3 regions of the Burkholderia sp. BCC1972 genome follow, and region 2 is predicted to be linked to each of the others. Evidence: predicted binding sites of a transcription regulator. Region 2 holds the regulator's gene; each other region holds the start of a gene.
The links. The regulator FliA, encoded in region 2, starts transcription of late flagellar genes. The targets are predictions, from matches to a motif close to CTAAAGTTTNNNNNNNNNNNGCCGNTA.

Region 1 (7,785 bases), on a different contig from region 2:
GCAACAAGATTCCAATAACGAAACGAGAGAAAACGCATGAGCGCACGCACGGCACGTGAGGCCGACTTCATCACGCACGACGGCGAAACGCTGTTCTATCGCCACTGGCCCGCGACGGGCCCGCATTGCCGCGGCGCCATCGTGCTGCTGCATCGCGGCCACGAACACTCGGCACGCGTCGCACATCTCGTCGACGAGCTCGACCTGCCCGATTTCGCCTTCTTCGCATGGGACGCGCGCGGCCACGGCCGTTCGCCCGGCGCGCGCGGCTACAGCCCGAGCGCGGCCGCGTCGGTGCGCGACCTGCAGACCTTCGTCGAACATATCCGCGACACGCACGGCATCGCGATCGAGGACATGGCCGTGATCGGCCAGAGCGTCGGCGCGGTGCTCGCGGCCACCTGGGCGCACGACTACGCGCCGCCGATCCGCGCGCTCGTCGTCGCGTCGCCGGCCTTCCACATCAAGCTCTACGTGCCGTTCGCGCGGCCGGGGCTGCGGCTGATGCACAAGCTGCGCGGGCTGTTCTACGTGAACAGCTACGTGAAGCCGAAATTCCTCACGCACGATCCCGAACGGATCGCGAGCTATGCATCCGACCCGCTGATCACGCGGCCGATCGCGGTCAACATGCTGCTCGGCCTGCACGACACCGCGCAGCGGATCGTCGCCGACGCGGCCGCGATCACCGTGCCGACGCTGCTGCTGATCTCGGGTGCCGACTGGGTCGTGCATCGCGGCCCGCAGGACCGCTTCTTCGAACGGCTCGGCTCGGCGCGCAAGGAGCGCATCGTGCTGCCGGGCTTCTATCACGACACGCTCGGCGAACGCGACCGCGCACAGGCGCTCGCGCCGCTGCGCGCGTTCGTGCTGCGCGAGTTCGATGCGCCGAGCCCGCGCGTGTCGCTCGCCGACGCCGACCGACGCGGCGCGTTCCACGACGAATACGCGGCGCTCGGCCGGCCGCCCGCGAACGTGTTCGCGCGGGCGTACTGGGCGCTCACGCGCGCCGGCCTGAAAGCCGGCGGCGCACTGTCGGACGGCATCGCGCTCGGGCTGCGGCTCGGCTTCGATTCGGGCTCGACGCTCGACTATGTGTACCGGAATCGTGCGCAGGGGCGGCTCGGCGTCGGCGCGCTGATCGACCGCACGTACCTCGATTCGCCGGGCTGGGTCGGCATCCGCCAGCGCAAGGTGCATCTGCAGGAACTGATCGGCGCGGCGATCGGCCGCCTGCGCAACCACGGCTCGCCGGTGCGGATCGTCGACATCGCGGCCGGCCACGGGCGCTATGTGCTCGACGCGATCGCGTCGGCCGCCGAGCGCGACGGCGCGGCGCCCGACGACATCACGCTGCGCGACTACAGCCCGCCGAACGTCGAGGCGGGGCGCGTGCTGATCGCCCAGCGCGGCCTCGAGCCGATCGCGCGCTTCGAGCGCGGCGACGCGTTCGACGAGACGTCGCTCGCGACGCTCGAGCCGCGTCCGACGCTCGCGATCGTGTCGGGCCTGTACGAACTGTTCGGCGAGAACGCGCTGATCGAACGCTCGCTGCGCGGGCTCGCGCAGGCCGTGCCGCCGGGCGGCTATCTCGTCTATACGGGGCAGCCGTGGCATCCGCAGCTCGAATTCATCGCACGCGCGCTGAACAATCACCGCGGTGAAGCGACCTGGGTGATGCGCCGCCGCTCGCAGGCCGAGATGGACGAACTTGTCGCGCGTGCGGGCTTCCGCAAGCTCGACCAGCGGATCGACGAAATGGGCATCTTCACGGTCAGCCTCGCGCAGCGGGTCGACGCGTCATGAGCGCGCTCGGCGGCGGCGCGGGCGCGCGTGGCGGGTTGGCCGAGCCGGCGGCCGGCGCGCGCGACGCATCGTTCGCGCTGCGCTTCGGCTGGCTCGCGGTGATGGGCGCGGTGTTCTTCTCGACGTACGGCTTTGCGAACTGGCTCGCGGCGCGCCGCGCGGCGGTGCCGACGTTCGCGTTCGGCTGGGAGCATGCGATCCCGTTCGTGCCGTGGACGATCGTGCCGTACTGGTCGATCGACCTGCTGTATGCGCTGTCGTTCTTCTTCTGGACGCGCCGCGCCGATTTGCTCGATCACGTGAAGCGGCTGCTGACCGTGCAACTGGTGTCGGTCGCATGCTTCGTCGCGTGGCCGTTGCGCTTCGGGTTCGAGCGGCCCGACGCGGGCGGCGTGGCCGGCGCGCTGTTCACGCTGCTGATGGGCTTCGACAAGCCGTTCAACCAGGCACCGTCGCTGCACATCGGGCTGCTCGTCGTGCTGTGGGCCGTCTATGCGCAGCACCTGCGCGGCACGTTCGCGCGCGCCGTGCTGCATCTGTGGTTCGCGGCGATCGGCGTGTCGGTGCTGACGACCTACCAGCATCACGCGATCGACGTGCCGACCGGCGCGGCCGTCGGCTGTCTCGCACTGTTCCTGTTCCCGCTGCGCGATGCGGCGGGCCGGCTGCCGGGCGCCGATGCGTCACCGAACGTGGCCGGGCGCGCGCTCGCACGGCGCTATGCGATCGGCGCGGCGCTGGTGGCGTTGGCGGCACTGTGGTGCGTGCCGCGCGCGCCGGGCTGGGCGCTGGCGGCCGGGTGGGTCGCGCTGGCGCTCGCCTGTGTCGCGTGGGCCTACCGGCGCGGCGCGCCCGGTGCTTTCCAGAAGGATCCGCATGGGCGCCTTCCGGTATTCATCCGCTGGCTGCTCGCACCGACGATCGCCGGCGCGTTCGTCAATTCGCGGCTGTGGACGTTCCGCCAGCCGGCGCCGGTGCGGATCGACGAGCGCGTGTCGATAGGCCGCACGCCGACGACGCGCGACGTGCGTCGCCGTGGCTTCACCGCGCTGGTCGACCTGACCGCCGAGATGCCGCGCTGGGCGGCGGCAGATGCATCGCTCGCGTATGCGGCCGTGCCGCAGCTCGACCTCGTCGCGCCGACGGCGGCACAGCTTTCGGAGGCCGTCGCGGCGCTCGAGCGCCTGCACGGGGAAGGGCGCGACGTGCTGGTCTGCTGCGCCCTCGGATACGGGCGCAGCGTGTTGTGCGCGGCCGCGTGGCTCGCGGCCCGACGCGGGCTGGGGGACGCGCGCGACGCGCTGGCCGCGGTGCGCGCGGTGCAGCCGCACGCGGTGTGGTCGGACGAAGGCGTGACCGTGCTGCAGCACTGGATCGATCGTCGCCACGCGGGAGGGGCGTGATGGGCGATCCGTCGGCGCCGTTCCGGATTGCCGCCGCGCGCGGCGCGCTCGATGCGGGCGCGTGGGCGATCGCGGCCGCCCTGGCCGCGGCCGGCGCGGGCTGGTGGATCGCCGCGGGCTGGGCGCCGGCGACGGTCGCCCGCGTGCTGCTGGCCGTCGTCAGCACGGGGTCGGGGATTGCGGCGCTGTGGTACGCGGTGCGCATCGAGATCGACCGCCGGCTGTTCGCGGCACTCGCGCGGGCGACGGCCGGCGATGCGTCGGTCGACGACGGGCTCGCGGCGCTCGACCGCGCACTCGCCGATCTCGGCTGGATCGATGCGGCCAAGGCCGGCCGCGCGCTCGACGCGCGCGTACGCGGCGCGGTCGGGCTGTGCCGGGCCGGCGTGCTGGTCGCGATCGTGCAGTGGCTCGTGGTCGGGCTCGCGATCGCGGCGCCGCAAATCGGCTAGCGTCGCACGTGACGCGGCAGGCGTTACGCGTAAGCCGTGCGCTGCGACCGCGTTCGCTTGGCCTCGTACATCGCCTGATCGGCATGCTCGATCAGCGCGGTCATGTCGGTGCCGTCTTCCGGCAACATGGCGATCCCGACGCTGACGCCCAGCCGCAACGCGCGCCCCTCGAATTCGAACGGTTCGCCGACCTGCCGCGCGAGCCGCGTGCTTTGCGCATGCGCGTCGTCGCGGGTGCCGATGTTCGGCAGGATCACCGCGAATTCGTCGCCGCCGACGCGCGCGACCGTATCCGAGCGCCGCACCGCCCCCTGCATCCGCGTGGCGATCTCGCGCAGTGCGGCGTCGCCCGCGCGGTGGCCGAACCCGTCGTTGATCGGCTTCAGCCCGTCCATGTCGATGTTGAGAATGCCGAGCCGGCCGTTCGCGCGCAGCGCCGTGTGCATCGACTGGCGCAGGCGGTCGTAGAACAGCGCGCGGTTCGGCAAGCCCGTGAGCGCGTCATGGGTGGCGCGCAGGTACAGCTCGTTGGCCTCGTTGCGCGCCGCGTGGAACATCGCGGCGGCGATCAGCCCCGCCGTCAGCCGCAGCGTGCCGGCGTCGGCCGGCGAGAAGCCGTCGACTTCCGGCGACATCACCTTCAGCACGCCGACCGTCGTGTCGGCATGCGTGAGCGGCATCACGAGCATCGAGCGCAGGCCGACCCGGCGGCATGCGTCGCGATCGACGCGCGGGTCGGTTTCCGAATCGACGCAATGCAGCAATTCGCCTTGCCGCACGCACAGGCCCGACAGGCTGCCCGAGCGGCGCAGCCGCAGCCCGAGCATCCCGGCGGCGGTGCCCGATGCGGCGCGATACACCATGTCGTCGCCCTCGGCGAATTCGACCGCGGCCGCACTCGCGCCCGTGAGCAGCGGCACCTGCTCGGCGACGTAGGTCATCACACTGCCGAGGTCGAGGCCGAGCTTCGCGATCTCGGCCTGCACGGCGATGATGCGCAGCAGCGTGTCGGAGGACGGGGTGGCGGTGTCGACGATTTGATTCAAGTCAGTTTCCATGAAAGAAAGCGCATCCGGTGTCGCGGGATTGCGGTAGCATACGCGCCGCCTCGCGGCCGCGCGTCCCAGCCAACGGGCCGCCCGGCGGCCGGCTGCACCGCGCCGGCAGTATGCCGTTCGGCCCGTCCGGCGACAACGGCGCAATTCTTACCATTCGTCCCGCTCGTGCAGCATTTCCGACTGGATCGAGGTTTTTTTCGCTTCACCGTCACGAATTCGCGCAAGTTTTGCCCTTTTTTTGAGATAGTGTGACGAATGGGTGCGCGCCCGTGCCAGGCGCGCGCAGCACGACGACGGCCATTCAGGAATGCGCCGCGTCGTTTCGATAAATGCATCAGGTCAGTTCGCCATATGAGGGGAAGCAGTGGGGATGTGCACTCACGGGCATAGCTGCTTAGCGCGCGTCGGTTCCGACGTGCTTGATGACCGGATCAATCAGACGAAACGGAGCGGCGCATGAAGCCGGCCGCGTCGCTGCTCGTCCTGTCGGCCGCCATGGTTGGCGCTTTCCATACGGCCGCGCTGTCGGCCGCGCCGATGCCGGCAGTGCCGGCCGCCGCGTCGGCTGCCGGGCCCGCCGAAGCGGCCGCACCGGTGCTCGCGGCCGCGCCGAGTGCGGCCAGCGCATCGTCGGCCGGCCTGCCGGCGACGACCGTGCGTCTGCCTTTCGCGTCGCTCGGCGCGTTCGATCCGCTGCGCCTGCGCGGCGCCGACGACGCGCGCACGATCAACGCGGGCGTGCGGCTCGACCGCGTGGTGACGGGCGCGCGGTTGCGCCTCACCTATGCGTATTCGCCGTCGCTGGTGTTCCCGATGTCGCACCTGAAGGTGTCGGTGAACGGCGAAGTGATCGCGACCGTCCCGTTCGACGCCGCGCGCGCGGGCCGCACGGTCACGCAAGAGATCCCGATCGATCCGCGTTACTTCTCCGATTTCAACCAGATCGGCCTGCGCCTGATCGCGCACTACACGCTCGATCATTGCGAAGATCCGACGAACTCGGCGCTGTGGGCCGACGTGAGCCCGACGAGCGAACTGATTCTCGACGAATCGCCGGTGCGCTTGCCGAACGATCTCGCGCTGCTGCCTGCGCCGTTCTTCGACCGGCGCGACAACGGCCGCGTGCGACTGCCGTTCGTGCTGCCGGCCGCGCCCGATTCGGCGACGCTGCGCAGCGCCGGCGTGCTCGCGTCGTGGTTCGGCGCGCTGGCCGACTACCGGCATGCGCGCTTCCCCGTATCGTCCGGGCTGCCGGCCGACGACCAGGCCGTGGTGGTCGGGACGGCCGCGACGCTGCCGGCCGGCCTCGTGCTGCCGTCGATCAACGGCCCGCTGCTCGCGGTGGCCGACAACCCGGCCGCGCCGGGACGCAAGGTGCTGGTCGTCACGGGCCGCACGGCGGCCGAGGTCGACGATGCGGTCGCCACGCTCGTGCTCGGCCGCGCGGCGCTGTCGGGGCCGGCGGCGACGGTTGCGCACGTCGATCTCGGCGCGCCGCGCAAGCCGTACGACGCGCCGCGCTGGCTGCCGGTGAACCGGCCGATCACGTTTCGCGAGCTCGTCAACGATCCGCGCCAGCTCGAAGTGCGCGGCACGACGCCCGACGCGATCCGCCTGAACCTGCGCGTGCCGGCCGATCTGCATTCGTGGAACGGCGCGGGTGTGCCGATCACGCTGCGCTACCGCTACACGGCGCCGACCGTGCAGGACAATTCGACGCTCGCGGTCGAGATCAACGACCAGCTCGTGAAGTCGTACCGGCTCGGGCCGGCCCAGGCCGAGGATGCGCATGGCCGCATGCAGCTACCGCTGCTGTCGGTGCCGGAAGGGCGCGTGACGAGCGACGTCGACATTCCCGCGTTCCGCGTCGGCAGCGGCAACCAGCTGCAATTCCGCTTCACGCTCGATTCGCAGAAGACGGGCCTGTGTTCCAGCACGGCCACCGAGCCGCAGCGCGCGGCGATCGATCCCGATTCGACGATCGACTTCTCGCACTTCGTCCACTACGCGCAATTGCCGAACCTCGCGTTCTTCGCGAACAGCGGCTTCCCGTTTACGCGCTTCGCCGACCTGTCGCAGACGGCCGTCGTGCTGTCCGACCGGCCGTCGCCGCAGGAGCTCGAGGCCTACCTGACGATGCTCGGCCACATGGGCGAATGGACCGGCTTCCCGGCGCTGCGCGTGCAGGTCGCGCGGCCGGGCGACGTCGCCGCGCTGTCGGGCCACAAGGATCTGCTCGTGATCGACGGCTCGCCGGCGTCGCCGCTGCTCGCGCACTGGCGCTCGGCGCTGCCGCTCGCGTTCGGCGAGCAGGGCGGAGCGGGCGGCGACGGTGCCACGCGCGTCGCGTTCACGGTGAAGGAGCGGTGGCGCAACGGCGTCGGCCTCGCCGACGGCGGCGCGCATATCGAACAGACGGGCCCGCTCGCGACGCTCGCCGGATTCGAGCTGCCGGGCAGCCGCGGCCGCAGCGTCGTCGCGCTGACGGCGACCGACCAGCCGCGCCTCGGCGATCTGCTCGACGTATTCGAGAACCCGGGCCTCGTGTCGCAACTGCAGGGCGACCTCGCGGTGGTGCGGCCGGGGCAGGTCGACAGCCTGCGCGTCGGCGAGCCTTACGTGGTCGGCTTCGTGCCGTGGTATGCGCGTGTGTGGACCGAGGCGGCGCGGCATCCGGTCGCGCTCGGCGCGGTCGGCGTCGTCGCGGGGCTGCTGCTGGCGCTCGGCGTGTTCAGCGTGCTGCAGAGAATCGCCGCGCGTCGACGGGGGATGTAACGGATGGCGCGGGCATTGACGAAGCGACGGGCAACGCAGCCGGCGCGACGTGTCGGCGCGGCACTCGCGCTGGCGCTGGCGATGACGTGCGCGGCGGCCGGCCTGGCCACGCGCGCGCAGGCCGCGGGCGCCGCCGCGCCCGATGCGGGATGCGGCGCGGCCTGGCCGCGCTGGGACGCGTTCAAGCGCGATTTCATCTCGGCCGACGGCCGCGTGATCGACGTCGGCTCGGCCGATTCACGCACGGTATCGGAGGGGCAGGCGTATGGACTTTTCTTCGCGCTGGTCGCG
Region 2 (7,785 bases):
CGATGCGCGCCAGGTGCAGGCGCGCGACCTTTTCATCGAGATGCTTCGGCAGCACGTACACCTTGTTCTCGTACTCGTTGCCGCGCACGAACAGCTCGATCTGCGCGAGCGTCTGGTTCGCGAACGAGTTCGACATCACGAACGACGGGTGGCCGGTCGCGCAGCCGAGGTTCACGAGGCGGCCTTCCGCCAGCAGGATCACGCGCTTGCCGTCCGGGAAGATGATGTGGTCGACCTGCGGCTTGATGTTTTCCCACTGGTACTGGCGCGTCGACGCAACGTCGATTTCCGAATCGAAGTGGCCGATGTTGCAGACGATCGCGTTGTGGCGCATCGCCTTCATGTGATCGTGGTTGATCACGTGGTAGTTGCCGGTGGCCGTCACGAAGATGTCGGCCTTGTCGGCCGCGTATTCCATCGTCACGACGCGGTAGCCTTCCATCGCCGCCTGCAGTGCGCAGATCGGATCGATTTCGGTGACCCACACGGTCGCGCCAAGGCCGCGCAGCGACTGCGCGCAGCCCTTGCCCACGTCGCCGTAGCCCGCGACGACCGCGACCTTGCCCGCGATCATCACGTCGGTCGCGCGCTTGATGCCGTCGACCAGCGATTCACGGCAGCCGTACAGGTTGTCGAACTTCGACTTCGTGACCGAATCGTTCACGTTGAACGCCGGGAACGGCAGGCGGCCGTCCTTTTCCATCTGGTACAGGCGGTGCACGCCGGTCGTGGTTTCTTCGGTCACGCCCTTGATGTGCGCGAGGCGCTTCGAGTACCAGGTCGCGTCGATGTCGAGGTGCTTCGCGATCGACTTGTACAGCGCGACTTCTTCCTCGTTGGTCGGCTTCGCGATCACCGAACGGTCCTTCTCGGCCTTCGCGCCGAGGATCAGCAGCAGCGTGGCATCGCCGCCGTCGTCCAGGATCATGTTCGCGAATTCGCCGTTCGGCCATTCGAAGATGCGGTGCGAGAATTCCCAGTACTCGTCGAGCGACTCGCCCTTGAACGCGAACACCGGCGTGCCGGCTTCGACGATCGCTGCCGCAGCGTGGTCCTGCGTCGAGAAGATGTTGCACGACGCCCAACGGACGTCCGCGCCGAGCGCCTTCAGCGTCTCGATCAGCACGCCCGTCTGGATCGTCATGTGCAGCGAACCGGCAATGCGCGCGCCCTTCAGCGGCTGCTGTGCCTTGTATTCGTCGCGGATCTGCACGAGGCCCGGCATTTCGGTCTCGGCGATGTTGAGTTCCTTGCGGCCCCAGCCGGCCAGCGCCATGTCGGCGACGACGTAATCGTGGGAAGCCTTGGAATCGATAATGGCGTTCATCACGCCCTCCTTTCTAAAAAGTTTCTAGATTGGTGACGTGAGCGCCGTTCAGGAAGCGGGGCCGGCGCGACGGTCGCGAAATGCGTGCCGCACGGCTGCTTGGTGAAGCCTTCCGAGCCTGGCGGACAGGGATGTCCGTCGCAACGCTCCTCGGAAAACGGAGGGGATTGTAGCAAATCGGCGCGCAAAATGCGCGAGCACGATACCCGCGCGCGGCGTCGGCGCGCGTGGCCGCCCTGAAAGGGTCAGGACTCCGCGCCGACCCAGGCCTGTTCGCGCAGCCGCGCGCGCAGGCGCGCGACGGCCTGGCTGTGCAGCTGGCACACGCGCGACTCGCTCACCTCGAGCACCGCGCCGATCTCGCGCAGATTCAGACCCCGTTCGTAATAGAGCGACATCAGCAGCTTCTCGCGCTCCGGCAGCCGCTCGATCGCCTCGACGAGCGCCTCGCGCAGGTGCTCGTCGAGCAGCGCGGACAGCGGATCGGCGTGATCGACGCGATAGCGGTCGAGAAACGGCTCGTCGTCGGCCGCACGGTCGAAATCCTCGTAGTAGATGAGCTGGCTGCCGTGCAGGTCCTGCAGCATCCCCTGGTATTCGTCGAGCGGCATCTTCAGGTGCTCGGCGATCTCGGTCTCGCTCGCCGAGCGGCCGAGATGCTGCTCGACCTGGTGCACCGCGTGCTCGACCTCGCGCGACGTCTTGCGCATGCTGCGCGGCAGCCAGTCGTTGCTGCGCAGCTCGTCGAGCATCGCGCCGCGGATGCGCTGCGTCGCGTAGGTCTCGAACTGCGCGCCCTGGTCTTCCTTGTAGCGACCGGCCGCGTCCATCAGGCCGATCATGCCGGCCTGGATCAGGTCGTCGAGATCGACGCTCGCCGGCATCTTCGCGACGAGCTGCAGACCGAGGCGGCGCACCAGCGGCGCATATTGCGCGAGCACGTCGGCCTGGGACATCTTTCCTTGAGCGTTGTACATCATGGCTCTCTCCTTGCGGTGGCGCTCACGCGGCGTGTGCCGCGCCCGCCTCGTACGACGGTTTGCCGCCCGCGTGGACCGCGCGCCCCGCACCCGAACGCGGGCGCATCGGCCAGTACAGCAGGTCGGCGGCAATCTGCCGGTAATCGCGCGCGGCCGGCGACGACGGGAACGCGTCGACCACCGCATGCGTCAGTTCGCGCGCATGCTCGACGAGCGGATCGGCGCTCACGCAGCCCGCGTCGGCGATCGACACGGTCAGGTAGCGGCTCGCGACGCCCGCGAGGTTGTCGAACGCCGTCTTCGCGTCCGCGTGGCTGCCGACGTGATTGGTCAGCACGCGGAACTGCGCGAACGCGTGCGCGAAATGCAGCCGCTTCATGCACGCGTACGCCTCGGTGATCGCCTGCGCGGCGACGCGCGTGACGACCAGCACGTCGTGCGCCTCGCGTGCGAGCGCCGAGAACGCGCCGTCGGCGCCGAGCTGCGCGTCGACCAGCACGATGTCGGCCGGGCCGTCGATGAAATCGCTCAGCTGCGCGTCGCCGTAGCCGGCGCGCGCGAGCCGCGCGGCCGCGCACAGGCCGAAGCCGGCGGCCACCCGCGTGCGTTCGCCGTCGCGCAGCCACGCGCCCGCCAGCGTCGCGCTGGCCGAATGCACGTCGGCGCGCTCGTCGACGACGAGCACGTCCTTGCCGAGCGACGCAAGCGCCGTGGCCAGGTTCACGACGGTGGACGTGCAGCCGACACCCGCCGGCCCGCCCGTCACCGCGACGATGCGCGACGCGCGCCCGGCCAGCAGGCGCCGCAGCCCTTCAGCCTGGTCGATGATCCGTTTATCCAAATCGCACCTCGTGCAGCTCGGCGGTGGAACGTGCGGTCAGTGCGGAAAGCAGCGTCGGCATGTCCTCGTCTTGCGGCACGAAGGGGGAGCCGTCGCGCGGCACACAGAACGCGCTCTTCAGCAGGAATTTGGTCGAGGCGACGTACAGGTTCTCCGGCACCTTCTGGCCGGTCGACACGTAGTGGACCGGCAGCTTGTAGCGGATCACCGTGTCGAGCACGCCGCCGAGGTGAGTCGCCTCGTCGAGCTTCGTGAGGATGCAGCCGGCGAGGTCAGGGTGCTCGCCCGCGCTGCGATACGCCTGCACGACTTCGTTGAGCGTGTCGCCGTGGCTCGTCGCGTTGAGCAGCAGCAGGCGCTGCACCGGCGCGTTCGCGCCGTGCAGCATCGCGATCTGGTCGGACACCGCGCGGTCGCGCTGGCTCATGCCGATCGTGTCGATCAGCACGATGTGCTTGTTGCGCAGCTCGGACAGCGCGAGCGCGAGATCGCCCGCATCCTTCACCGCGTGCACCGGCACGCCGAGGATCTTGCCGAAGATGCGCAGCTGCTCGTGGCCGCCGATCCGGTAGCTGTCGGTGGTCAGCAGCGCGACCTTGCTCGCGCCGAAGCGCATCACGCAGCGCGCCGCCAGCTTCGCGGTGGTCGTCGTCTTGCCGACGCCCGTCGGCCCCATCAGCGCGAACACGCCGCCGCGCTCCATCAGCGCATCCTCGCTGTCGAGCACGGGCAGGTTCGACGCGAGCACCGACTGCGCCCATTCGGCAGCCTGTTCGAAGGTCTGCGCGCCGTCGCCGGACGGCAGGTTGTCGACCAGCATCCGCACGAGTTGCGCGGAGAAACCGGCCGCGAACAGGTGCTTCGTCAGCGCGCCGTGCACGGCGCTGCGACGCTGGCGGTCGTGCCACTTCAGGCTGTCGAACTGCTCTTCCATCATGCCGCGCAGTTCGCCGAGCTCCTGCATCACCGTGTCGTTGACGATCCGCTCGATGCGCGACTTCACCGCATCGGCCACCGCGGCGGCCGCGTCCGCGGACAGGCGCGTGCGCTCGGCCGTCTTCGCCGCGTGCGCGGCGCTCGTGTCGGGCGCGCGGGTCGCGGCGGCCGGCATCCGGCGTTCGGCGTCGCGCACGATGTCGCGCGCCCAGTCGGGCGGCGTCGCGCGCGCGGCGGCCTGCGACGCGGGCGCGCTCGCGGGCGGCGCGGCCGGCGCCTGCGCGCGAGCGATCAGCGCGTCGCGCTGCTGCGTCAGGCGCTTCGCGTGCTCGACCAGCCACGGTGCGGGTTCGGACGCGCCAGCGGCCGATGTATCGGCGGCGGGCATACCGGCAGCGGGTACGGTGATCGACGGCGAAGCCGCGACCGGCGCATCCGCGTCGATCGCCGGCGCATACGCGTGCGCGTCGTCCGCATCGGCACTCGCGCCGAACACGGACGAGAACACGTCCGGCAGCCCGCCTTCGCCGGCGGCGTAAGGGTTGATGGACGGCCGCACCGCTGCGGCGCCGGGGCGCGACACGATGCCGGGCACGGCGGCGGCCGGCACGGATTCCGGCTGGCGCGGCGTGGCGAGACGCGGGCGGGCGGCGGGCGGCGTCACCGCGGCCAGGTCCGAATCGGCGAGTGCAACGATTTCGACGCTGCCGTCATCGAGCGTGCGGTTCGACAGCACGACCGCGTCGGCGCCGAGCGCCTCGCGCACGAGACGAAGTGCGTCGCGGCTCGTTGCGCCGGTGAATTTGCGAATGTTCAAGCGGAACCCCCGATGACGTTAACGACTTTGATCGTGCGTGTGTCCGGCACTTCGGCATACGACAGCACTTTCAATTGCGGCAGGCTGCGGCGCAGGAAACGCGCGAGCATCGCGCGCAGCGCGTGCTGCACGAGCAGCACGGGCGGCAGCCCGAGATTCTGTTGACGCAGCATCGCTTGCTGCGTGCCGGTCAGAAGGTTGTGCGCGAGGCCGGGTTCGAGGCCCGGGTTCGCGCCGGTGGCGAGCGCCTGCGACAGCACGCGCTCCAGATTCGCGTCGAGGCCCATCACCTGCATCTCGCCGGCGCCCGGATACCACTGCTGCGTGATCGCGCGGCCGAGCGAGAGCCGCACCGCGGCGGTGATCTCGTACGCGTCGCCGCGGCCCGCGTGTTCGGACACGGCCTCGAGGATCGTGCGCATGTCGCGGATCGGCACGCCTTCCTCGAGCAGGTTCTGCAGCACTTTCTGCAACGTCGTCAGCGAGATCGTCTTCGGCACGAGGTCCTCGACGAGCGACGGCGCGTCCTTGCCGGTGCGCTCGATGAGCGCCTGCACTTCCTGGCGGCCGAGCAGTTCGGCCGCGTGCTGGACGACGAGATGGTTCAGGTGCGTCGCGACGACCGTGCTCGCGTCGACCACCGTGTAGCCGTACACCTGCGCCTGCTCGCGCATCGCGACGTCGATCCACACGGCCGGCAGGCCGAACGCGGGATCCTGCGTGACGGCGCCCGGCAGCGCGGCCGTCACCTGGCCCGGGTTGATCGCGAGCCACTGGCCCGGGAACACTTCGCCGACGCCGATCTCGACGCCCTTCAGCGCGATCCGGTACGCGTTCGGCCGCAGTTCGAGGTTGTCGCGGATATGGATCACCGGCGGCAGGAAGCCGATTTCCTGCGCGAATTTCTTGCGGATGCTCTTGATGCGCTTGAGCAGCTCGCCGTCGCTGCCCTTGTCGACGAGCGGGATCAGCCGGTAGCCGACTTCGAGGCCGAGCGGATCGATCAGCTGCACGTCGTCCCAGGTCGCCTCGTGGCTGTCGGACGGCAGCACGGCGGGCGGCGCGATGTCGGTCAGGTCGCCGGCCGCCTTGCGGGCCGCCGCGCGCTTGATCTGCGTGCGGGCCAGCCAGATCGCGCCGCCGCCGAGCCCGAGGAACGCGAAGTGCGGCATGCCGGGGATCAGGCCCATGATCACGATGATCACGCCGGTGATCGTCAGCACGCGCGGGTTCGTGAACAGCTGGCCGGTGATCTGCGTGCCGATGTCCTCGTCGGTCGCGACGCGCGACACGATCACGCCGGCCGCGGTCGAGATCACGAGCGACGGGATCTGCGCGACGAGGCCGTCGCCGATCGTCAGCAGCGTGTAGTTCGTGCCGGCCGCGGCGAACGACATGTCGTGCTGGACCATCCCGACGATCAGCCCGCCGATCACGTTGATCGCCATGATGATCAGGCCGGCGATCGCGTCGCCGCGCACGAACTTCGACGCGCCGTCCATCGACCCGTAGAACTCGGCTTCCTGCGACACGGCGAGGCGGCGCTTGCGGGCCTGCTCCTCGTTGATGAGGCCGGCGTTCAGGTCGGCGTCGATCGCCATCTGCTTGCCGGGCATCGCGTCGAGCGTGAAGCGCGCGGACACTTCGGCGATCCGCCCCGCGCCCTTCGTGATCACCATGAAGTTGATGATCATCAGGATCACGAACACGACGATGCCGACCGCGAAGTTGCCGCCGACGAGGAAGTGGCCGAATGCCTCGATCACCTGGCCGGCCGCGTCCGGCCCGATGTGGCCTTCGAGCAGCACGACGCGCGTCGACGCGACGTTCAGCGACAGGCGCAAGAGCGTCGAGAACAGCAGCACGCTCGGGAACGCCGCGAAGTCGAGCGGCTTCATCGTGTACATGCTGACGAGCAGCACCATCACCGACAGCGCGATGTTGAACGTGAACAGCAGATCCAGCAGCAGCGGCGGCAGCGGCAGGATCATCATCCCCAGGATCATGCAGATGAGGATCGGGCCCGCGAGCGCGCGCAGGTTCGTGCCTGCGAACGGGTTCGCGCGCTTCGCGAACAGGCCGGTGGTCGGGGTGCTCATGCTGCGCTTCCTTGCTTGCCGAGCGTGTCTTCGGCTTCTTCGCGCTCGTCGTCGGCGGCCACCGACGTGCCCTTGTCGAGTTCGGCCGGCACGTCGAGATCGACCGGCACCGCCGGGAACGCGCCGCCTTCCGAACGGAAGCGCTTGAGCTGGTAGACCCACGCGAGCACTTCGGCGACGGCCGAGTACAGCGAGCCGGGGATCTCGCGTTCGAGTTCGACGTTGTGATACAGCGCACGCGCGAGCGGCGGCGCTTCGAGCAGCGGCACGTTGTGTTCGGCCGCGAGTTCGCGGATGCGCGCGGCGACGAGGTTCACGCCCTTCGCGACGACCTTCGGCGCGCGCATCTCGCCGTCCGTGTATTGCAGCGCGACGGCGAAGTGCGTCGGGTTCGTGACGACCACGTCGGCCTTCGGCACGGCCGCCATCATCCGGCGGCGCGCGATCGCGCGCTGCTGCTGGCGAATCCGCCCCTTCACGTGCGGATCGCCTTCGTTCTCGCGATGCTCGCGCTTCACTTCTTCCTTCGTCATGCGCAACTTCTTGTTGTACTGCCAGATTTGGTAAGGCACGTCGAGCGCGGCGACCACCAGCATCCCGGCGACCGTCGTGCCGCAGCACACGGCGACCAGGTGCAGCGCGTCGGGGAGCGCGGCGCCGAGCGGCTGCGTCGCGAGGCCGAGCAGCTCGTCCTTGCTGCGCCAGATCGCGACGCCGCCGATCCCGCCGACGACGATCGTCTTCGCGATCGACATCCCGAGCTGGATCGGCCCCTGGATCGAGAA
Region 3 (7,785 bases), on a different contig from region 2:
GCCGCCTGCGCCGGCCGGGCACCGGCCGCGCCGCGCGCATAGGCGGCCGCCGCCGCCTGGGCCGCGAACAGGTCGAAGCCGTCCGGCCCGTCGTCGACCGCGCGGATCGACAGCCCGCCGATCTTGAGCCCCGATCCCTCGAGCCGCTGCCGCAGCGCGGCCTCGTTGCGCGCGAGGCGGTCGGCGCCCGTCTGGTTCGCGCGCAGCCGCGCGACGAGCTGCTCGCCGTTCAGCACCAGTTCCGCATCGACCGTGCCGAGCGACGGCAGCGTCAGCGTCAGGCGCGTGCGCCAGGCGATGCCGTCGCCCGCGTCGTCGCCCCCGCCGCGCGCCCCGTGGTTGCCCGGTTCGTCAGGCTCGATCGTCCAGTCGAGCCGCACACCCGGCCAGGCCTCGCCGGTCCAGCGAAACTGGTCGGTCGCGAGCGCATCGAGCTGCTGCCTGACGATCGGTACGGCGGCCGGATGGACGGTCGCGAGGGTCTGCGCCTGCGGATCGGACGATGCGGCAGCCAGGTCGGCCCGCGCGGGCGTCCAGCGCGTGTCGGCATGCGCACCCAGCGGATCGGCGGGATCGGGCTGCAACGATCCGCCTTGCCGGGCCGCCGCCGGCATCGCCTGCGCAGGATCGCGAGCCGGTGCGCCGCCCTGGGCCGGCGTGCCCGGCTGCGCGGCCGCCCGCGCGGGCGCAGGCAGCGGCGAATGCTGCGCCAGCAGTTCGTCGAGCACGTCGGTCGAGCCGGGCGGCGAAGCATCGCGGTCGGCCGGCGCGAGGGCGGACGTCAGGCGTGCCTGCGGCTCGCGCATCAGCGCCGCGAGCGGACGCTGGCCGGCCAGCCACTGCGCCAGATGGGATTCGTAGAAGAGGCCGCTCTCGCTCACGGCCTGCGCGAGCGCCGCACGCAGCGCCGCGACCGGCAGCGGCGCGGCCGCTTCGCGTACAGCCGCGGCGGACGATGCCGCGGCGGAGGCAGGCGGGGACGACGTGGCCGGCGCGGATGCAGCCGGCGCGGGTGTAGCGGGAACGCGCGCCGGCGCGGCCGGATCGGTCAGCAGCACGGTGGGATCGGCCAGCAGCGGCGTACGCCCGGCAATCGCAGGGGTCGCATCGCCGCCCGCGCGCGAAATCGCGTCGAGCACGCGCCCGACCTCGGACAGTGCGGTCTGCGTGGAGGCCGGCGGCGCGGCCGGCGGGCTGCCGGCCGGCGGCGGGGACGACGCGCCGGCGCCCGGCGTGCCGACCTGCGCGGTCGCACCGCCGCCGGCGGGCGCCGCGACGGTGTCGGTCAGCAGGCTGTCGAGGCGGCTCGCCAGCAGCGCGGCCGCAACGGAATCGATACCGGTCATGATCGGAGCCTGCTCACCCTAGGGTGTGTTTGCCTATGGAACGCGCTTGCGTGGCCCCGAAAACGGGCCCTACCCGCGCGCCCGATAGAGATCGGTCAATACCTGGGTCGAGCGCCGCGCCTCGAACAGCGCGGACAACCGCGCGACGTCCGGGCTCGCGAGATCGCGGATCGCCGCGTCGTCGGCCAGGATGCGGCGGATCAGGCCGAGCTTGCGCCCGAGATCCGATTCGTCGAGCGCGACGCCCGGATCGGCTTCCTTCAACCCGTCGACCAGTTGCATGAATTCGGCCTGCAACCCCGGCAACGCGCTCCAGTCGGCGTCGCGGGCGGCGCACAGCATGCGCCCCGACACGGCGGCGAGCGCCTCGTAACGTGCGAAGTATTCGGCCTTGTGATTCATCGTGATGCGTCCGCTGCCTGTTGCGCGGCCATCCGCGCGACTTCCGGGCCGATGCCCGTCCATGCTTCCTCGAGCGTCGCGAGCAGCCTGTCGACCTCGACCAGCATCGCGTCGCTCGCCTGCGCGTTCGCGTCCATCAGGCGCCGGCCGATATACGCGTACAGCGCGTCGAGCCGGTCCGCGATCTCGCCGCCTGCGTCGCGGTTCAGCGAGGCCTGCAGCCCGCTCTCGACGATCCGGATCGCCTTGCTGATCGCTTCGCCGCGCGCGGGCACGTTGCCCTGCTGCAAATGCATGCGCGCCAGCGCGATCGCCTGCCGCGCGCCCTGGTACAGCATCGCGATCAGCCGGTGCGGGGAGGCGCCCATCACCCCCGTCTCGACGCCGACACGCGCATAGGCACTGGCTCCAGCGTGTCCTGGGGAAAACATGCGCTTCTCCTTGTTCTGCCTTGGCTATACGGTCGCCGCCACCGTGCATCGCACGGCGCGGCCTTCTCCGGAGTTATCGGAAGGGATTTGAAAAGCTTTAGGCGCACGCGGCGGCCGCCGGGCGCGGAAAAGCCGGTTCACCGGCCCCGCCCGGCCCGCCTGTCACACCGACATCTGCATGATGTCGTTGTAAGCGCTCACTAGCTTGTTGCGGACCTGGAGCCCGAACTGGAAGCCGATGTTGGCTTTCTGCATGTCGACCATTACGTCGTTCAGCGACACGTTCGGCGCACCGACCTCGAACGCCTTCGCCTCGCCGAGCGCGTGCTGCTGGTCGCCGCTGATCTTGTCGAGCGACGCCTTCATCGCGCTCGCGAACGTGCTGGCCGTCGCCGCGCCCGAGCCGGCAAGCGCTGCCGTCGGGCTCGCGACGCCGCCGGACGCCTGCGCGGCCATCGACTGCATCTGTTGCAACACCGAACCGATTCCGCTGACGTTCGCAGTCATGCTGTCCCCAGGCTGAGAGAAGAGACCCGGACGTACCGGGCGGATCCGCCGGCGCCGCACCACGCGCACCATGCCGGATCGCGAAAAAGGATAGCAGCGCGCCGCGCGTCAAAGCCGAGAAAGTACGGGGGAAACCCCGCTCTTTTCGGTCGATCGGAGTGCGGCGCGGATCACGATAATCGCATCGTGTCATTGTCCGCCCGCTCGTCCGAGCGAGCTCAGTGGTCCCGCTCCGGAGAAACTCGACGCATGGATTCGCAGGCCAACTCGCTGATCAACCCCGACGCCCGCGCGGGCCTCGCCAGCCCGGCGTCCGGTGCCGCCGCGGCCGCCGCGTTGCCGGGCGCGGGCGTCGCCGGCGCTGACTTCGGGCTGGGCGGCTTCGCGGAACGCATTCCCGGCATCTCGCGGATGAAGGGCAACCCGAAGCTGCCGTTCCTGATCGCCGTCGCGTTCGCGATCGCCGCGATCACCGCGCTCGTGCTGTGGAGCCGCGCCCCCGACTACCGCGTGCTGTACAGCAACCTGTCGGACCGCGACGGCGGCGCGATCATTGCCGCGCTCCAGCAGGCAAACGTTCCCTACAAGTTCGCCGACGCCGGCGGCGCGATCCTCGTGCCGTCGAGCCAGGTGCACGAAACGCGCCTGAAGCTCGCCGCGATGGGGCTGCCCAAGGGCGGCTCGGTCGGCTTCGAGCTGATGGACAACCAGAAATTCGGCATCAGCCAGTTCGCCGAGCAGATCAATTACCAGCGCGCGCTCGAAGGCGAGCTGCAGCGCACCATCGAATCGATCAATGCCGTGCGCGGCGCGCGCGTGCATCTCGCGATTCCGAAGCCGTCGGTGTTCGTGCGCGACAAGGAAGCGCCGAGCGCGTCGGTGTTCGTCGACCTCTACCCGGGCCGCGTCCTCGACGAGGGCCAGGTCCAGGCGATCACGCGGATGGTGTCGTCCGGCGTGCCCGACATGCCCGCGAAGAACGTGACGATCGTCGACCAGGACGGCAACCTGCTGACCCAGACCGCGTCCGCCACGGGCCTCGACGCGAGCCAGCTCAAGTACGTGCAGCAGGTCGAGCACAACACGCAGAAGCGCATCGACGCGATCCTCGCGCCGATCTTCGGCGCCGGCAACGCGCGCTCGCAGGTCAGCGCGGACCTCGATTTCTCGAAGATCGAGCAGACGTCGGAAAGCTACGGCCCGAACGGCAATCCGCAGCAGTCCGCGATCCGCAGCCAGCAGACCAGCAGCTCGACCGAACTCGCGCAGGGCGGCGCGTCGGGCGTGCCGGGCGCGCTGTCGAACACGCCGCCGCAGCCGGCGTCCGCGCCGGTCGTCGCCGGCAACGGCCAGAACGGGCCGCAGACGACGCCGGTCAGCGACCGCAAGGACCAGACGACCAACTACGAAGTCGACAAGACGATCCGTCATCTCGAACAGCCGATGGGCAACGTGAAGCGGCTGTCGGTCGCGGTCGTCGTCAACTACCAGCCGGTCGCCGACGCGAAGGGCCACGTGACGATGCAGCCGCTGCCGCCGGCCAAGCTCGCGCAGGTCGAGCAGCTCGTGAAGGACGCGATGGGCTACGACGAGAAGCGCGGCGACTCGGTGAACGTCGTGAACAGCGCGTTCTCGACCGCGAGCGACCCGTACGCCGACCTGCCGTGGTGGCGCCAGCCCGACATGATCGCGATGGCGAAGGAAGCCGCGAAGTGGCTCGGCATCGCGGCGGCCGCGGCGGCGCTCTACTTCATGTTCGTGCGCCCGGCGATGCGCCGCGCATTCCCGCCGCCCGAGCCCGCCGCGCCGGCGCTCGCGGCGCCGGACGATCCGGTCGCGCTCGACGGCCTGCCCGCGCTGGAGAAGGCGGAGGAGCCCGACTCGCTGCTGCTCGGCTTCGAAACCGAGAAGAACCGTTACGAACGCAACCTCGACTACGCGCGCACGATCGCCCGCCAGGATCCGAAGATCGTCGCCACCGTCGTGAAGAACTGGGTGTCCGATGAACGCTGAAGGCTTGACCAAGAGCGCGCTCCTGCTGATGTCGATCGGCGAGGAAGAGGCCGCGCAGGTATTCAAGTTCCTCGCGCCGCGCGAGGTCCAGAAGATCGGCGCCGCGATGGCCGCGCTGAAGAACGTCACGCGCGAGCAGGTCGAGGGCGTGCTGCAGGAGTTCGCGAAGGAAGCCGAGCAGCACACCGCGCTGTCGCTCGATTCGAGCGACTACATCCGCTCGGTGCTGACCAAGGCGCTCGGCGAGGACAAGGCCGGCGTGCTCATCGACCGGATCCTGCAAGGCAGCGACACGAGCGGCATCGAGGGCCTGAAGTGGATGGACTCCGCCGCAGTGGCCGAACTGATCAAGAACGAGCATCCGCAGATCATCGCGACGATCCTCGTGCACCTCGACCGCGACCAGGCGTCGGAAATCGCGTCGTGCTTCACCGAGCGGCTGCGTAACGACGTGATCCTGCGGATCGCGACGCTCGACGGCATCCAGCCGGCCGCGCTGCGCGAGCTCGACGACGTGCTGACGGGCCTGCTGTCCGGCAGCGACAACCTGAAGCGCAGCCCGATGGGCGGTATCCGCACCGCGGCCGAGATCCTGAACTTCATGACGAGCGTGCATGAGGAAGGCGTACTCGAAAGCGTGCGCCAGTACGACGCCGAACTCGCGCAGAAGATCATCGACCAGATGTTCGTGTTCGAGAACCTGCTCGACCTCGAGGACCGCGCGATCCAGATGGTGCTCAAGGAAGTCGAGTCGGAAACGCTGATCATCGCGCTGAAGGGCGCGCCGCCGGCCCTGCGCCAGAAGTTCCTCGCGAACATGTCGCAGCGTGCGGCCGAACTGCTCGCCGAGGATCTCGACGCGCGCGGCCCGGTACGCGTGTCCGACGTCGAGACGCAGCAGCGCCGCATCCTGCAGATCGTGCGCAACCTGGCCGAGAGCGGCGCGATCGCGATCGGCGGCAAGGCGGAAGACGCGTATGTCTGATTCGGCGAGCGATCGCGTGGGCACCCTCACCGCGTACCAGCGGTGGGAGATGGCGTCGTTCGACCCGCCGCCGCCCCCGCCGCCGCCCGACGACGCGGCGGCGGCTGCCGCCGCGCTCGCCGAGGAACTGCAGCGCGTGCGCGACGCCGCGCACGCCGAAGGCCATGCGGCCGGCCACGTCGAAGGCCAGGCGCTCGGCTACCAGGCCGGTTTCGAGCAGGGCCGCGAACAGGGTTTCGAGGCCGGCCAGGCCGACGCACGCGAGCAGGCCGCGCAGCTCGCCGCGCTCGCCGCGTCGTTCCGCGAGGCCGTGTCGAGCGTCGAGCACGATCTCGCGTCCGACCTCGCGCAGCTCGCGCTCGACATCGCGCAGCAGGTCGTGCGCCAGCACGTGAAGCATGACCCGGCCGCGCTGGTCGCGGCCGTGCGCGACGTGCTCGCGGCCGAACCGGCACTGTCCGGCGCACCGCATCTCGCGGTGAATCCGGCCGACCTGCCCGTCGTCGAAGCCTACCTGCAGGACGATCTCGATACGCTCGGCTGGAACGTGCGCACCGACGCGTCGATCGAGCGCGGCGGCTGCCGCGCGCACGCCGCGACCGGCGAGGTCGATGCGACGCTGCCCACGCGCTGGCAGCGTGTCGCCGCCGCGATCGGCAAGGTGAGCACGTGGTGACGCGGCCGCCCGAAGCGCTCGCGCACGACGGCATGACGCCGCTCGAACGCGAGCTCGCGCTCGCGTCGTTCGGGCCGGCTGCCGCGCACGACACCGCACACGGTGCCACGCCGCATACGGCCGCCGACCCCGCCGGCGCCGCACCGCGCGCACCGCACAATCCGCATCTCGCGCACTGGCGCACGCACCTGAACGGGCTTGGCGCGCGCAGCCACCGCGCGCTACCGCTGCGGCCGTGCGGGCGCCTCACGCGCGCGGCCGGCCTCGTGCTCGAGGCGATCGGGCTGCGCCTGTCGGTCGGCGCCGAATGCACGATCGAGCTACCGCCCGGCAGCACGCTGCCGCACGCGGAAGCCGAAGTCGTCGGCTTCGCCGGCGACCGCCTGTTCCTGATGCCGACCACCGACGTCGCGGGCGTGCTGCCCGGCGCGCGCGTGTGGCCGCGCGAAAGCGCACCCGTCGCCGATCCGCTCGCGGGCGCGAAGCGGCTGCCGGTCGGCTGGGAAATGCTCGGGCGCGTCGTGGACGCGTCGGGCCGCCCGCTCGACGGCCTCGGCCCGCTCACGGCGAAAGTCGAGGCGCCGCTGTCGGCGCCGTCGATCAACCCGCTCGAACGCGAGCCGATCCACCACGTGCTCGACGTCGGCGTGCGCGCGATCAACGCGCTGCTCACCGTCGGCCGCGGCCAGCGGATGGGCCTGTTCGCCGGCTCCGGCGTCGGCAAGTCGGTGCTGCTCGGCACGATGGCGCGCTACACGAGCGCGGAAGTGATCGTGATCGGGCTGATCGGCGAACGCGGCCGCGAAGTGAAGGAATTCATCGAACAGATCCTCGGCGAGGACGGGCTCGCGCGCTCGGTCGTCGTCGCGGCGCCGGCCGACGTGTCGCCGCTGCTGCGCATGCAGGGCGCCGCGTACGCGACGTCGCTCGCCGAGTATTTCCGCGACCAGGGCAAGCATGTGCTGCTGCTGATGGATTCGCTGACGCGCTACGCGATGGCGCAGCGCGAGATCGCGCTGGCGATCGGCGAGCCGCCCGCGACCAAGGGCTATCCGCCGTCGGTGTTCGCGAAGCTGCCCGCGCTCGTCGAGCGCACCGGCAACGGGCCGGAGGGCGGCGGCTCGATCACCGCGTTCTACACGGTGCTGACCGAGGGCGACGACCAGCAGGACCCGATCGCCGATTCGGCGCGCGCGATCCTCGACGGCCACATCGTGCTGTCGCGCGCGCTCGCCGAGGCCGGCCACTATCCCGCGATCGACATCGAGGCGTCGATCAGCCGCGCGATGACCGCGCTGATCGACGAAGGCCATCTCGACCACGTGCGGCAGTTCAAGCAGATGCTGTCGCGCTACCAGCGCAATCGCGACCTGATCGCGGTCGGCGCGTATGCACCCGGCCGCGACGCGCAGCTCGACCGCGCGA

Region 1: a site for FliA is predicted at 4,939-4,965, ahead of bcsB (cellulose biosynthesis cyclic di-GMP-binding regulatory protein BcsB). Genes of this name have one in related genera too.
Region 3: a site for FliA is predicted at 2,254-2,280, ahead of fliS (flagellar export chaperone FliS). Genes of this name have one in related genera too.

Annotation. Positions count from the first base shown of each region.
Region 1 is NZ_CAJPGH010000014.1:87,652-95,436, reverse strand. Features, by position in the region: gene U5798_RS20600 (bifunctional alpha/beta hydrolase/class I SAM-dependent methyltransferase) at 37-1,806, shown strand; gene U5798_RS20595 (phosphatase PAP2/dual specificity phosphatase family protein) at 1,803-3,209, shown strand; gene U5798_RS20590 (hypothetical protein) at 3,209-3,661, shown strand; gene U5798_RS20585 (sensor domain-containing diguanylate cyclase) at 3,685-4,707, opposite strand; gene bcsB (cellulose biosynthesis cyclic di-GMP-binding regulatory protein BcsB) at 5,176-7,494, shown strand; gene bcsZ (cellulose synthase complex periplasmic endoglucanase BcsZ) at 7,498-7,785, shown strand, end outside.
Region 2 is NZ_CAJPGH010000006.1:70,562-78,346, forward strand. Features, by position in the region: gene ahcY (adenosylhomocysteinase) at 1-1,327, opposite strand, end outside; S-adenosyl-L-homocysteine riboswitch at 1,360-1,485, opposite strand; gene U5798_RS11610 (RNA polymerase sigma factor FliA) at 1,573-2,307, opposite strand; gene U5798_RS11615 (MinD/ParA family protein) at 2,330-3,148, opposite strand; gene flhF (flagellar biosynthesis protein FlhF) at 3,141-4,901, opposite strand; gene flhA (flagellar biosynthesis protein FlhA) at 4,898-7,000, opposite strand; gene flhB (flagellar biosynthesis protein FlhB) at 6,997-7,785, opposite strand, start outside.
Region 3 is NZ_CAJPGH010000013.1:136,186-143,970, reverse strand. Features, by position in the region: gene U5798_RS19900 (flagellar hook-length control protein FliK) at 1-1,346, opposite strand, end outside; gene U5798_RS19895 (flagellar protein FliT) at 1,416-1,748, opposite strand; gene fliS (flagellar export chaperone FliS) at 1,745-2,179, opposite strand; gene fliE (flagellar hook-basal body complex protein FliE) at 2,342-2,686, opposite strand; gene fliF (flagellar basal-body MS-ring/collar protein FliF) at 2,936-4,699, shown strand; gene fliG (flagellar motor switch protein FliG) at 4,689-5,684, shown strand; gene fliH (flagellar assembly protein FliH) at 5,677-6,360, shown strand; gene fliI (flagellar protein export ATPase FliI) at 6,393-7,785, shown strand, end outside.